DNA from 4 places in the Micromonospora sp. CNZ286 genome. Region 3 is predicted to be linked to each of the others. Evidence: riboswitches for the same ligand, from Rfam matches in the RefSeq annotation. Region 3 holds a riboswitch; each other region holds the start of a gene.
The links. Region 3 has a riboswitch for cyclic di-AMP ahead of FHX31_RS05300 (coiled-coil domain-containing protein). Riboswitches for the same ligand answer to the same signal wherever they lie in the genome.

Region 1 (3,199 bases), 3.6 Mb from region 3:
CAGACCGCTCTGTACCACTTCCTCACCTCCGTGCCCGAGGCCGCCGCCATCTGGTCCTTCCTCCTGCTGCTCGCCTTGGGCCTGCTCGCCGCGCTCGTCGCCCGGCCCGAACGCAACCCCGCGCCGGAGACCGCACCCGAGCCGCCCGACGCCGACGCCGCCCGCCGCGACGACCTGATCCGGTACGCCGAGGAGGTGGCGGTTGCCGCCGCCGGGGCTGCCCAGACGGCCCGTCGCCGCCGGGAGCAGTGGCTGGCCGCGCAGGACGAGGCGGACCGGGCCTGGACCGCGTACGACGAGGCGGACGCCGCCGCCCGCCGCCTCGCCGGCGCCGCCGCGCTGGCCGCGCCCCGCACGCCACGAACCCCTGCGGAGTACGCGGCCCGTGAGCGCTGGCTGCGCCACGCCGCCATGACGGCGCACTGGCGGGGCGACCTGACCGCCCGTCAGCTCGCCGACGTGCTGGCGCGCCGCAACGGGTGGGATCCGCGCCGGCACCCGGCCGAGCAGGAGATCGTGCTGGCCCGCACCGTCAGGGACGGGCGCCGGGCCGGATGGGAGAGCGCCGCCGCGCGGGAGCGGGCGGCCTGGCGGGACGCGGAACTGGCCGCCGAGGCCGCCCGGACACTCGCCGCCGAGGCGTACGCGGCCACCGTGGCGCTGCGGCCCGCCCCGGCGTACCGGAGCGCGATGGCGAGCGCCCAGCCGGTGCCCGCGACGGTCCGTAACGCCCGCTGGCGCCCGGCCCGGGTCGGCTGAGACGGCCGTCTCGACCGAATCGTTACCCGGAACGTGGTGAGCCCGGTCACCCGGTTCACCGAAACGGGCGCCGGGCGCAGAACGGGTCATCGAGTATCGCGATTGCCGGCCGGGTGGTCGCCGTCTGTCCGCTTTCCGCCACCGGGCGCCGTCGAAACTGCTTGTCCCATTGAGTGAAGTCAGTAACCGGGTGTTCCGAAATCCGTTACCACGGATCACGTTTACGCAGGTGGGAGCGCTTGGCAGGGGGCATACCCACCGGTAGTGTCGGCGCGTCCGATGCGGTAATCGATCGCCGACGGCGACGCCGCACCGACCCGCCTAATCGTGTTCCACGAACCGGGGACCCATGAGCACCATCGGGGTGAATCCGCGAGCCCACGGCCCGCGGTAGGGCGTACTTCCCGCCCGAATCCGTCAGCTAACCCGGTCGGCGGCCACGGAAGGAGTACCCCGCGTGCCCACCCCTCGATCGTCCCCCCGCCTCCACGGCGAAGCGGTGCCCGCGCGCGCCTGACGCGCGACCGGCAACCGCCCTCTGGGCGCCCGGCATCACGGGCGTTCCCGATCCCCCGGCCATCCGGCCCCGCCAGCACGTGTGAGTTCCTCCGCGTGCCGGGCCGGCGTGTGCCGCTCACGCCCCGTGGAGGATTTCGTGAAGCACCACCTGAAGCGTCAGCTGCGACGGATCGTCACCGAACGCCCGTACCAGATCATCGCCGGATCGGCCGCCGCGCTCGTGCTGGCCGCCGGCGCCGGCACCGTCGCCACCGCCGGTGACGACGCCCCGGTCCAGGAGAACACCGCCGCGGTCGCCGACCTCGGCGCCGCCCGCCTCGGCGAGCAGCCCGCCAGCCGCAGCGAGGCCCGCATCGCCGTACCGCAGGCATCGCCCAGCGCCTCCGCCACGCCCAGCGCGTCGCCGAGCGCCTCCCCGTCCGCGAAGGCCGCTGCCGACCCGGACACCACGCCCAAGGCCAAGCCGAAGCCGCCGTCGAGCAAGTCGCTCGACTACGACTACCAGGCGCAGATCAACTACTTCTACTGCGGCCCGGCCGCCGTGCGCAACGCGCTCAGCGCCGCCGGCATCGAGCGCAGCCAGGACGCGCTCGCCGGCCCCCTCGGCACCACCGAGATGGGCACCAACTCGGCCGAGGACACCACCCGTGTGCTCAACCAGCAGGTCAAGGGCAACCCGTACCGGACCCGCATGATTCCCGGCTCGGCCACCCCGGCCCAGATGGACCGCCTCCAGGCCGACGTGGTCGAGGCGATCAGCAACGGCCGCGGGGTCGTCGCGAACGTCGCCGGTACGGCCACCGACACCAACGGCGGCTGGCACTCGTTCCCTGGTGGCCACTACGTCGCGGTGGTCGGCTACAAGGACGACGGCCGGACCGTACGGATCGCCGACTCGGCCGACCCGTCGCTGCCCTCGTACTGGATCACCACGATCGACCTGGCGCACTGGATCGCCAGCCGCGGCTACTCCGCCTGACCGTCCCGCACACCCGAAGGCCGGCACCCCACCCCGGGGTGCCGGCCTTCCCTGTCCCGCCCTCCCTCGCCCCCGTCCCCGCCCCGCCCGGCCCTGGCGCGGCCCTCACGCCGCCTTGGCGCGCCGATCTTGGACTTGTGGCGCCCAGTTTGTCTGGCTCGCCCGCTATGGAAGGTGCCACAACTCCAAGATCGACGGTGGGGGGAGTGTGGGCGGCCGGAGCCGGGGCGAGGGGGCGCCAGGGGCGAGGACGGCGCGGGGCGAGGGCCGCGCGCGGGGGCGAGGGCGGACCGGGGGCGGGGTGTGGGCGAGCCGGGGCGAGGGTGGGGCGGGTCGGCGGGTTCGGTCTCGCGTGTCCGGGGCGGGCGGTGGCAGACTGCGCCAATGGGCGATGCGACGGGGAAGCGGCACCTGATTCTCCTGCACGGCATGGGTGCCACAGGCGAGGTGTGGCTGCCCTGGGCGCCGCTGCTGGAACGCCGCTGGCCCGGCCGCTGGCTCGCCCCCGACCTGGCGGGTCACGGCTGGTCGCCGCCGCTCGACGGCTACTCGTTCGAGGCCCTGGCCCAGCGCGTGGTCGACGGGCTCGGCCCGGTCCGGCTCGGCCCCGAGGACCGGCTGGTGCTGCTCGGGCACTCGCTCGGCGGGGTGGTGGCGCTGGCGCTCGCGGCCCGGCAGCGAGGGCTTCCGGTCGACGCGGTGGTGGGGCTCGGCATCAAGGCGGTCTGGTCCCCGGCCGAGCTGGCGAAGTCGGCGGAACTGGCCGCCCGGCCGGTCACCTGGTTCGCCACCCGTGACGAGGCGGCCCGCCGCTACCTGCGCGTGTCCGGGCTCGCCGGGCTGTTCGCCCCGGACCATCCGGTGGTGGAGGCGGGGCTGCGGCGGGAGGACGGCCGCTGGCGGCTCGCCATGGACCCGGCGGCGTTCGCGGTCGGGGAGCCC
Region 2 (3,199 bases), 1.9 Mb from region 3:
ACCAGGTGCTGCCCGGCGGCCTGTCCCCGGGCCGGGTAGACGTGTCCGGCCGGCGGCGGCGGAGCGCTCGGGCGGGTGGACTCGTCCCACGGGCGGCGCGCGCTCAGGCGTACCCCCGGGTCGGGGGTGGGGGTGACGCCGAGCATGCTCGGGCCGCCGGCGGTGGTCGGCTCGTCGGCGGCCTCCCGGGCGCCGCCGGCGGGCGTGGCGCGCTCGGCGGCGACCAGCTCCCGGACCGCGGGCGCCACCTCCTGGCCGAAGATCTGGATCGCGCGCGGCTCGTCGCTGCCGAGGATGAACGTGGTGATGCCGTGCTCCAGAGTGAGCCCGGCCAGTTCCTCCACCCACTGCTCCGGCGGCCCGGTCAGGAAACCGGCCGACGAGCGGGCGAACGCGCCGGTCACGTTGAGCATGCGGCGGATCGCGGCCGGGTCGCGCCCGGCGGCCTGGGCGCCCTCGTCCACGAGCGCGTTCAGGGCGGGCAGCTCGTCGGGGCCCTTGGGCAGGTACGACAGGGACGGCAGCCAGCCGTCCGCGGCGCGGCCCACCAGGCGCAGCATGCGCGGCTTGTAGGCGCCGACCCAGATGCCGACCGGATGCGCGGGCACCGGGCCGCGCTTGGCGCCGACCACCCGGTAGTGCTCGCCGTCGACACGGATCATGCCGCGGCTGCCGGTGTCCCAGACCTCGCGGATCACCCGGATCGCCTCGTCGAGGGCGTCGACGGCGGCGCCGGGGGACAGGCGCCGCCCGCCCGCCGCCTCGATCGCGTCCCAGAACGCGCCCGCGCCGAGTCCCAGCTCGACCCGGCCGCCGGTGAGCAGGTCCAGGCTGGCGACGCTGCGGGCCAGCACCACCGGCTGGCGCAGCGGCAGGTTGAGTACGTTGCCGGCCAGGCGGATGCGCTCGGTGGCGGCGCCCACGTAGGACATCAGCGTCCAGGTGTCCAGGAAGCCCGGCTGGTACGGGTGGTCCTGGAACGTGACCAGGTCCAGCCCGACCTGCTCGCAGAGCCGGGCGAGCGCCACCACCTGGTCGGGCTGCCCGGCGGCGGGGGTGAGGAAGCCGCCGAAGGTCAGCTCGTGTCCGTGATCGGTCATCCGTCCGCCCTCCCGTGATCTTGCCTGGCCCTGCCACCGTAGCGCCGCCGCCGGTAGCCCGGCCGGGTGAAGAGCATCACAAGAAGTGGATGATCGTCACAAATCGCTCCTAGCGTCGGTTTCGTTCGCAGACGCGGACACCGCGGGCCGGAAACGCCAAATCCCGCCGCCGTCCCCGGTAACCGAACCTCGCGCGGGAGCGGGGGAACCACACGTTCCACGGTGCATCGTCACCTCGGGGTGAAGCCGCCACCGGCGGCCGGGCTCCTCGGCCCGAACCCGACAGCTCACCTCGTCGGCGTGGAGGAATCCACATGGCAACTGAATACTCAGCCCGAAGCCGCCGTACCGCTCTCGGGGCGGTTCTGGCCGGCGCCGCCGTCGGCGCCGCGACCCTCTTCGGCCCGGCCGCCCCGGCCAGCGCGGGCGTCAACTGGGACGCGGTCGCGCGCTGCGAGTCAGGCGGCAACTGGAAGATCAACACCGGCAACGGCTACTACGGCGGGCTCCAGTTCTCCCGCGCCACCTGGAACGGCTACGGCGGCAAGAAGTACGCCGCCCGCGCCGACCTGGCCAGCCGGTCCGAGCAGATCGCCGTCGCGGAGAAGGTGCGGCGCGGCCAGGGCATCGGCGCGTGGCCGGTCTGCGGCAAGAAGGGCGGCTCGGCGAGCGCGGCGACCCGGTCCGAGCGGGCCACCACAAAGGCGGCCCCGAAGCGGGCCGCCACGCGCGAGGCCGCGCCGGAGCGGGCGGCCACCCGCAGGGCCGCGCCGGAGCGCGCCACGACGACAGTGGCGCCGCAGCCGTCGTCCGGCGCCGGGACGTACCTGGTCCGGCGTGGGGACACGCTGTCGGAGATCGCCGTGACGCAGCGCGTCGACGGCGGCTGGCGCGCCCTGCACGAGCGCAACCGCGCAGTGGTCGGCGACGACCCCGGCCTGATCTTCCCCGGTCAGCGGCTGCGGCTGCGCTGACAGCGGTCCGAGAACGCCCGGCCGGGGCGACCCGGCCGGGCGTCCGCCCCGTCCGCGACACGCCGCGTCGACGGTGTCCGGCCTGCTCCCGGCGTCCGGGAGACGGTCCGCGACGGCGGTGACCGCGATTCGTCGGAGCCGGTTGCTAGTGTCACGATGCTCGGCTAAGACGTGAAGAAAGCGCGGATATGACCAACGACCCGTTCTCGGCGGCCGCGAGCATCGACGAGCTGCTGACCCGCACGCAGCAGGCGCTCACCGCGATGCGCTCCCGGGCGTCGGCGCACGCCGACGGCGAGCCCGGCGACCTGCTGCGCGCCGAGGGCACGGCCGCCGGCGGCCGGGTCCGCGCGGTCGCCGTCCAGGGTGGCCGGCTGGATTCCGTGACGATCGACCCGGAACTGGCCGGCGAGCCCTTCGACGTCCTCTGCGGACACTTCGTCACCGCCGCCAACGCCGCGCTGTCCGAGCTGGACGCCCGGGTCAGCGCGTCGGCGCGGGCCGACGCCGACGCGCTCGCCGCCCGGCTCGGCAGCATGGGCGACCAGGCCGAGCTGTTCGGCCGCGCGATGCACGAGGCGGCCGCGCGGATCCACCGCGACCGCGGCACCGCGTCCCAGGGCGCGCGCCGGGCCTGACACGGCGAAACGGCCGGCCTGACACGGCGGGACGCCGGGCCTGACACGGCGAGGCGGCCGGCCGCCGGGAGGACGACGACCGGCCGCGCACGCCACGGTCAGCTCAGGGTGACCGCGGTGTCGTCGACGACGAAGGACGTCTGCAACGAGCTGTCCTCCACGCCGCTGAACGAGATGGTCGCCGTGGTGCCTGCGAGCGACGAGATGTCGAAGGACCGCTGCACGTAGCCGGTGGCCTTGTTCAGGTTGGAGTACGTGGCCAGCGTGGTGCTGCCCGCCTTGACGGTGAGCTTGTCGTACGCGGTGCTGGTGGTCGACTCCGCGCTGTCGATGTGCAGCCAGAAGCTCAACGTCGCCCGGCATCCGGCCGGGATCGTCACCGACTGGCTGAGCGTGTCGGTGTGCGACGAGCCGTACCCGTCCAGCCACGCCTTGTACGAGCCGCCGTGCGCGGCCTGGCCGCTGTCGGTGGTGATGACGCCGGACG
Region 3 (3,199 bases):
GCGACAGCTTCAGCTACACCGTGCAGGCCCGGTGCACCCGGGCCGAAGCGGTGGCGCTACTGGGTGACCTGAGTCGCCAGGGCGAGCTGCATCCGCTGATCGTCCGGGTCCGGAAGCTGCCGGCCCGGCCGGGCGCGCTGGCCAGCTACGCGATCACCGACCGGCTGCAACTCGGCCCGCTGCACTTCCCGGTCACGTACCAGGCGGACGTGCTGATCGCCGGCGAGGACGAGGTCGTCACAGTGGCGCGTCAGCAGCCCGCGACGACGGTCCGCAACCACACCCGGCTGCGCGACGAGCCGGACGGCACGGTACGCATCGACGTGGAGATCACGCTCACCGCTCCGGCGCCACTGTTCGGGTACGCGTTCCGCCAGGCCCGGGCGGCTCACCTGGGCCTGGCGGCTCGTCTCGGAGCGACCCTGGAGGGCCGGCCGGCCTGATCCGGCCGGCCCTCTCGGGGCGCGCTCAGTACACCGACAGGTGCACGTGGTTGGTGTGGTCGCTGGACGGGTCGCCGTTGCCGCCGCTGTACGACTTCCACCCGCTGCTGGGCAGCCAGATCTGCTTGAACCAGATCACGTAGAGCACGGCGAGCGGGTCGGCGTTGCGCACGAAGTACGCGGCCAGGTTGTTGCCGTACGTCCGGTCACCGCCGGTGGCCACGCCGCCGAAGCCGTTCTTCTGCGCGGCGAAGTCACAGGCCCGCCCCTTCGGGTGCTCACCAGAGCCGCTGGGCCGGTGGCACGAGACGTACCGGGTGAAGCCCGCCGCCTTGGCCTGTTGCAGCGCGTGCAGCGTGCGCGGGGTGATGCAGCCGTTCGCCGGGGTCGGGTCGTTGACGCTGCACGACTCCGACGGCCAGGAGCCGTCCGAGTTGCGCGGTGCCGGCTTCGCGTTCTTGCTGGAGGTGCCCTGGACGCTGCCACCGCCGCTGCTGCTGCGCGAGGCCCGGTCGTTCGCCACCTCCAGGGCGCGCTCGGCCTGCTCCTTGCGCTTGGCCATCACCGTCACCTGCTTGCGCTGCTCGCGGATCTCTCCGTCGAGCTGGGCGCGGGTGCGGGTGGCCTCGTCCCGGGTGGTGATCAGGTCGCGCAGCGTACGGTCCTCGTGCGCGGCGACCTGCTCCAGCGCGGCGGCCCGGTCCATGAAGCCCTCCGGGCTGCTGCTGCCGAGCAGCGCCCCGGCGGTCCCCAGACGGCCGTTGCGGTACGCCACGGCGGCGATCTCGCCGACCTTGGCGTCGCGTACGGCCAGCTCGGCGCCGACCGTCTTGAGTTGTTCGTTCAGCTGCTTCTGGCGGCTCACCGACCGGTTCAGCGCGGCTTTCGCCTCCAGCCAGCCCTTGCTGGCCGCGTCGAGCTGGGCACGCAGTTCGGGCGTGCCACCCTCGTCGTCGCCGGGCGCTGCGGCGAGCAGGCCGGTCGCCGGCGCCGCCGAGGCGGGGGAGACCGGAACGGTCGCGACGCCGAGGGTCAGCGTCGCGACGAGCAGGGCCGCCAACCGGGCGGCCGTCCGTCGTACAGGTGCCACTGGGGGCATTCACACGTCCTTCCGTCAACGCCGACCGGGTTAGCTGACGGGTTCGGGACGGAAGATCCCTACCGCTGACGCGGATGCACCCCACGTACGTGGTTCCCCGGCTCGTCCCTGCGGACGATTAGGCGACGGCCGCCCCACCGGGGCCGGGTGGCGCCCGCGGGTGCGGCCGCGACCGAGACTACCGGCGCTGCCCGGGCACGGCTCCGTGGAGCAGTGCCACTAGGCGGGGCAAAACCGGCATAAGACTACATTAGCCACAGTGATTTAAGTGTGTCCTAATCACCACTCGGTCTGTCCGCACACTCCGGCCGACGCTCCGGGTTCGACCTGCAACGTGGCGTGATCGATGGAGAAGTCCTCGTGCAGGGCGGCCCGCGCGGCGGCCAGCACCACGCCCGGGTCCACGCCCGGATCGGTGGTCAGGTGCGCCGAGGCCACCTCCATGCCCGAGGTGAGCGTCCAGACGTGCAGGTCGTGCACCTCGGCCACGCCCGGTACGGCGGCCAGCCGGTCGTGCACGGCGGTGACCTGCAGGTGCTCCGGCGCGGCCTGCACCAGGATGCGCAGCGCGGCCCGGCCGAGCCGCCAGGTGCGCGGCAGGATGAACACGCCGATGCCGACGGCGACCAGCGGGTCCGCCCACCACCAGTCGGTCGCCGCGATGACCAGCGCGGCGGCGATCACGCCGAGCGAGCCGAGCAGGTCGCCGAGCACCTCCAGGTACGCCCCGCGCAGGTTGATGCTCTCCTTCGACCCGGCGCGCAGCAGCGCGAACGCGACGATGTTGGCGAGCAGGCCGAGCACCGCCACCACGAGCATCGGGCCGGCCAGCACCTCCGGCGGCTCGCCGAACCGGCGTACCGCCTCGACCAGGACGTAGATGGCGACGGCGCCGAGCAGAACGGCGTTGGCGAGGGCGGCGAGCACCTCCAGCCGGTAGAGCCCGAACGTGCGCTGCGGGTCGGTGCCGGCGCGGCGGGTCGCGGTGATCGCCGCGAGGGCCATGCCGATGCCGAGGACGTCGGTGAACATGTGCCCGGCGTCGGAGAGCAGCGCCAGCGAGCCGGTCGTGAAGGCGGCCACCGCCTCGACCACCATCAGGGCGGCGAGCAGCGCGAAGGCGGCCCAGAGGCGGCCCCGGTGGCGGTGCGCCGCGTTGGTCACCGCGCCGCTGTGGTCATGACCTGCGCCCACGCCAACACCCTTCCTGCCCCGTACCGGCCAGGCCCAATGTATGTTCACATCGCTATGTATGCAACTGAACGATGGGTGACAGCCGGGTCACGGTCGGGTGTCCGTCAGGAGGGGTCGAGCGTGGTGAGACGCTGGGTGGCCCGGGACAGCGCCACGTAGAGCGTGCGGACACCCGAGCCGGGGTCGGCCCGGATCTCGCTCGGCGCCACCAGCACCACGCCGTCGTACTCCATGCCCTTGGCCTGGAGGCTGGTCACCACCTGGAGGCGGCCCGCGCCGAGCCCGCCCAGCCAGCCGGCCACCTCGTCCCGGCGCGGCACCGGCGTGATCACGCCGACGGTGCCCTCCACCTGCGCGAGCAGCGCCTCGGCCGCCTCGACGGTGGCCGCCGGCAGGTCGGCGGCGGGCACCGTGCGCTCGACCGGCGGCACGCCCGTGGACCGCACCGCGTCGGGCAGCGGCA
Region 4 (3,199 bases), 840 kb from region 3:
CCGCCACCGCCAGCCCCGCCGTCCGCACCCAGATCTGCACCACCCGGATGTCACTGCGTGTGCCGACCAGTGTGGTCAACGCGAAGACAAGACCACCGACACCGAGCAGGATCGCCCCGTAGGAAAGCCAACGCCCGACGGCGCCGACAAACCGCACCGGCGCCTGTTCCGCGTCGGCGGTGTGGCCAACAGCGTGTCCTCCCGCGTGTGCCGACGGCGAAGCCGGGGGCACACCTGGCCCACCATGGCCGGCATGTCCGTGCGGGCTGGCTGTTGCCTGGGGTTTAGCGGCCGTTCCGGGCGTCGGGGGAGGCGAGGCCACCGTAAACGTGATGACACCCGTCAGGGGGTGGGCGTCCGGGGCCGCGACGCTCCATCGCAGCTTGAACGTGCCGGTGGTCAGGCGAGCGGTCGGGTGGACCAGCCACGTTCGGCCTCCGTCGGGCGTGTGGCTGGCGGCCGGTAGGCCGATGCCGTTGCCGTCGGAAAGCTTGAATCCCGCTCCTGTGGGCGTGCCGGCGGCGCTGAGCGTCAGCCGGATTTCCTGGACGGCGCCGTCGATCCGCGCGCCGTCGGCCGGAACGGCCCGGAGCAGCTTGAAATGTGCGGCCGCAGGGGAAGCGAACCCGAGGGCCACGATGAGGGCGGGAAACAGCGCCAGCCACACCCGAATTGCCCAGCGCGCGGCGCGACGTGCTGGCGACTGAGGACATGCGAGACCCGGCGATGCAGCAAGCAAGGTCAGGCCGCCCGGCGACGCCGCTGGAAAGGCACTGTTGATCCTTCCGCCAAGGAGGCGCGGGCCGGTGCCCACACATCGCTCCCACGTGGTGCGGTCGCCATCCTAGGTCAACTACTACCCGCCCTTAGTAGGGGCGGGTCAGCTTCGACGATCCAGAAAGTCAGGTTGGGGGAGAGCGCCAGCATGGTGGCATCGCCGACTCGCAACGGCGACGGACTGCGCCGGGAGTGGTGCGAGGCATTGCCGCGGTCCCGGTCGGCCGTGGTCGGGTCGCTCTGTGGCCCCGCGGTGACGGATTTTGAAGCGGGCCACCGCGATCAGCGCGACGATCATGCTCTCGTACGCGGTTCCCACTTGCTTCGCGCGGCGCGCGCCCAACCGTCGGCAGGGCGGCGATCCGGCCTTACGCCGCCCGCCGGGATTGGGTTGATTTTCGTCGAAGCCACGTCGACATTCGAACGTCGAGCTACCCGCGGTCTGCGCGGGCTGACTGCCGGGTGTCACGAGCGCCGCCAACTTCATCTCCATGAACGCCTGTGCGGTAACGGGGAGCTCGCACTGACTTGTGTCTGCGCGCGGCCTCGGCCCGTACCACCACTACCGCCGCTGCTGCCGGCCCGGGTTTGCTGAATTGTGACTGAAATTGGTGTGGGGCTACGTACGGCCGCCCAGGAAACGGCCATTCGGGTGAGTATGCGGCGATCGGCCAAGCAATTGAGCGCCAACAGCATTCCGATGTCCGGTTACGTCCCGAGGGTTCCGCTATAACTGCTCGTCCCATTGAGTGGCATGAGTAACTGGAGGTTCCGATCAGAGTAGCGATGTTCGAGGCTTATGCAGGTGGGAGCCCTTGGCATACGACGTACCCACCGGTAATGTCGGCGCGTCCGGTGCGGTTTCCGATCGCAAGTGGCGACGCCGCTCCGACCCGCCTAATCGTGATCTCATGAACCGGGGACCCAGGCAACACCGGGGTGAATCCGCGAGCCACGGCCCGCGGTAGGGCGTACTTCCCGCCCGAATCCGTCAGCTAACCCGGTAGGCGGCCACGGAAGGAGTGCCAGCCTCGTGCGAAACACCTCCCGATACTCCCCACGCCTCCACGGCATCGCGGTGCCGACACTCGCCTGACTGTGAGTCCCGGCAACTGCCCCCCAGCCCGGCCCACCGGGCGCTCCCCATCCCCGCGGCACCCCGCCCAGTCACAACGTGCGTGAGTTCCTCCGCGCGTCGGGCCGGCCTGTGCCGCTCCAGCCCGTGGAGGAACACATGAAGCACCACATGAAGCGTCAGCTGCGGCGTCTTGTGACCGAGCGCCCGTACAAGATCATCGCCGGCTCCGCCGCGGCGCTCGTGCTCGCCAGCGGCGTCGGCACGGCGCTGGCCGCCACCGATCACAACGCGCCCGTCCGCCAGGGGAACACCGCCGCCGGGCTGGCTCCGCGGCTCGGTGATGTCGCCACCCGCGGCGAGGCTCGCGTCGCCGCCGAGCCGTCGCCGTCAGCGAAGGACAGGGCCACGACCGACCCGGACGTGACCAAGAAGGCGAGGCCGAAGCCTCCGTCGACCAAGGTCCTCGACCACACCTACGAGGCGCAGACTGCCTACTGGAACTGCGGCCCGGCCGCTGTGCGCAACGCGCTCAGCGCGAGCGGCGTCGAGACCACCCAGGACGCGATGGTCGCCCCGCTGAACGCTGGCGAGAACGGCACCAACTCGGCGGAGGACACCACTCGCGGGCTCAACCAGATGGTCAAGGGCAACCCGTACCGGACGCACATGATCCCGGGCCAGGCCGCGACGCCGGCGCAGATCGACCAGCTCCAGGCCGACGTGGTCACCGCCATCACCGACGGCCGTGCCGTGGTCGCCAACACCGTCGGCTCCGCGACCGATACAGACGGCGGCTGGCACTCCTTCCCCGGCGGCCACTACATCGCCGTGGTCGGATATAAGGACGACGGCCGGACGGTGCGGATCGCCGACTCCGCCGACCCGAACATGGCCGCCTACTGGATGACCACCATCGACCTGGCGAACTGGATGGCCACCCGCGGCTACTCCGCCTGATCCCATCTCCGGCCCTCGGGCACCGGCTCGTTCGAGCCGGTGCCCGTCGCCTTTCGGTTCGCGCCCAGTAGCAGGCAGGACGGCACGTCGTGCGCCCTCTGGTATGGCTCAGCCGATCATCTTGTGCGGTCAGGTTAGGTGCCGCCCGACGCGGCGGGCAGGGGCGAACACGTACAGGTCCAGCATGCCGGGTGGGTTGGCCAGGCCGGGGCCGCCGGCGCGAAATCCGAACCAGCCCCTCTGTGGACTTTGGTGCGTCACCGATAACGGCATGACGCCGACACGGGAAACTCCATAGTGCCGCTCGCTGCTATAGGATTACGGCATGAGCACCCATGCTGAGCATGGGTGCCGTGACTTTGTGTCCGAATCCCTCGGACACAACAT

Region 1: linked by a shared signal. The riboswitch ahead of FHX31_RS20380 (C39 family peptidase) and the one ahead of FHX31_RS05300 (coiled-coil domain-containing protein) in region 3 are both predicted to bind cyclic di-AMP.
Region 2: linked by a shared signal. The riboswitch ahead of FHX31_RS13335 (LysM peptidoglycan-binding domain-containing protein) and the one ahead of FHX31_RS05300 (coiled-coil domain-containing protein) in region 3 are both predicted to bind cyclic di-AMP.
Region 4: linked by a shared signal. The riboswitch ahead of FHX31_RS08955 (C39 family peptidase) and the one ahead of FHX31_RS05300 (coiled-coil domain-containing protein) in region 3 are both predicted to bind cyclic di-AMP.

The regions. Positions count from the first base shown of each region.
Region 1 is NZ_JACHIZ010000001.1:4,680,572-4,683,770, reverse strand. Features, by position in the region: gene FHX31_RS20385 (hypothetical protein) at 1-759, shown strand, start outside; cyclic di-AMP (ydaO/yuaA leader) riboswitch at 1,068-1,210, shown strand; gene FHX31_RS20380 (C39 family peptidase) at 1,415-2,257, shown strand; gene FHX31_RS20375 (alpha/beta fold hydrolase) at 2,642-3,199, shown strand, end outside.
Region 2 is NZ_JACHIZ010000001.1:2,968,310-2,971,508, forward strand. Features, by position in the region: gene FHX31_RS13330 (LLM class flavin-dependent oxidoreductase) at 1-1,100, opposite strand, end outside; cyclic di-AMP (ydaO/yuaA leader) riboswitch at 1,271-1,416, shown strand; gene FHX31_RS13335 (LysM peptidoglycan-binding domain-containing protein) at 1,415-2,074, shown strand; gene FHX31_RS13340 (YbaB/EbfC family nucleoid-associated protein) at 2,263-2,712, shown strand; gene FHX31_RS13345 (M4 family metallopeptidase) at 2,811-3,199, opposite strand, start outside.
Region 3 is NZ_JACHIZ010000001.1:1,101,254-1,104,452, forward strand. Features, by position in the region: gene FHX31_RS05295 (SRPBCC family protein) at 1-443, shown strand, start outside; gene FHX31_RS05300 (coiled-coil domain-containing protein) at 469-1,542, opposite strand; cyclic di-AMP (ydaO/yuaA leader) riboswitch at 1,547-1,677, opposite strand; gene FHX31_RS05305 (cation diffusion facilitator family transporter) at 1,822-2,736, opposite strand; gene FHX31_RS05310 (HelD family protein) at 2,841-3,199, opposite strand, start outside.
Region 4 is NZ_JACHIZ010000001.1:1,938,889-1,942,087, forward strand. Features, by position in the region: gene FHX31_RS08950 (copper resistance CopC/CopD family protein) at 1-667, opposite strand, end outside; cyclic di-AMP (ydaO/yuaA leader) riboswitch at 1,662-1,802, shown strand; gene FHX31_RS08955 (C39 family peptidase) at 2,012-2,812, shown strand.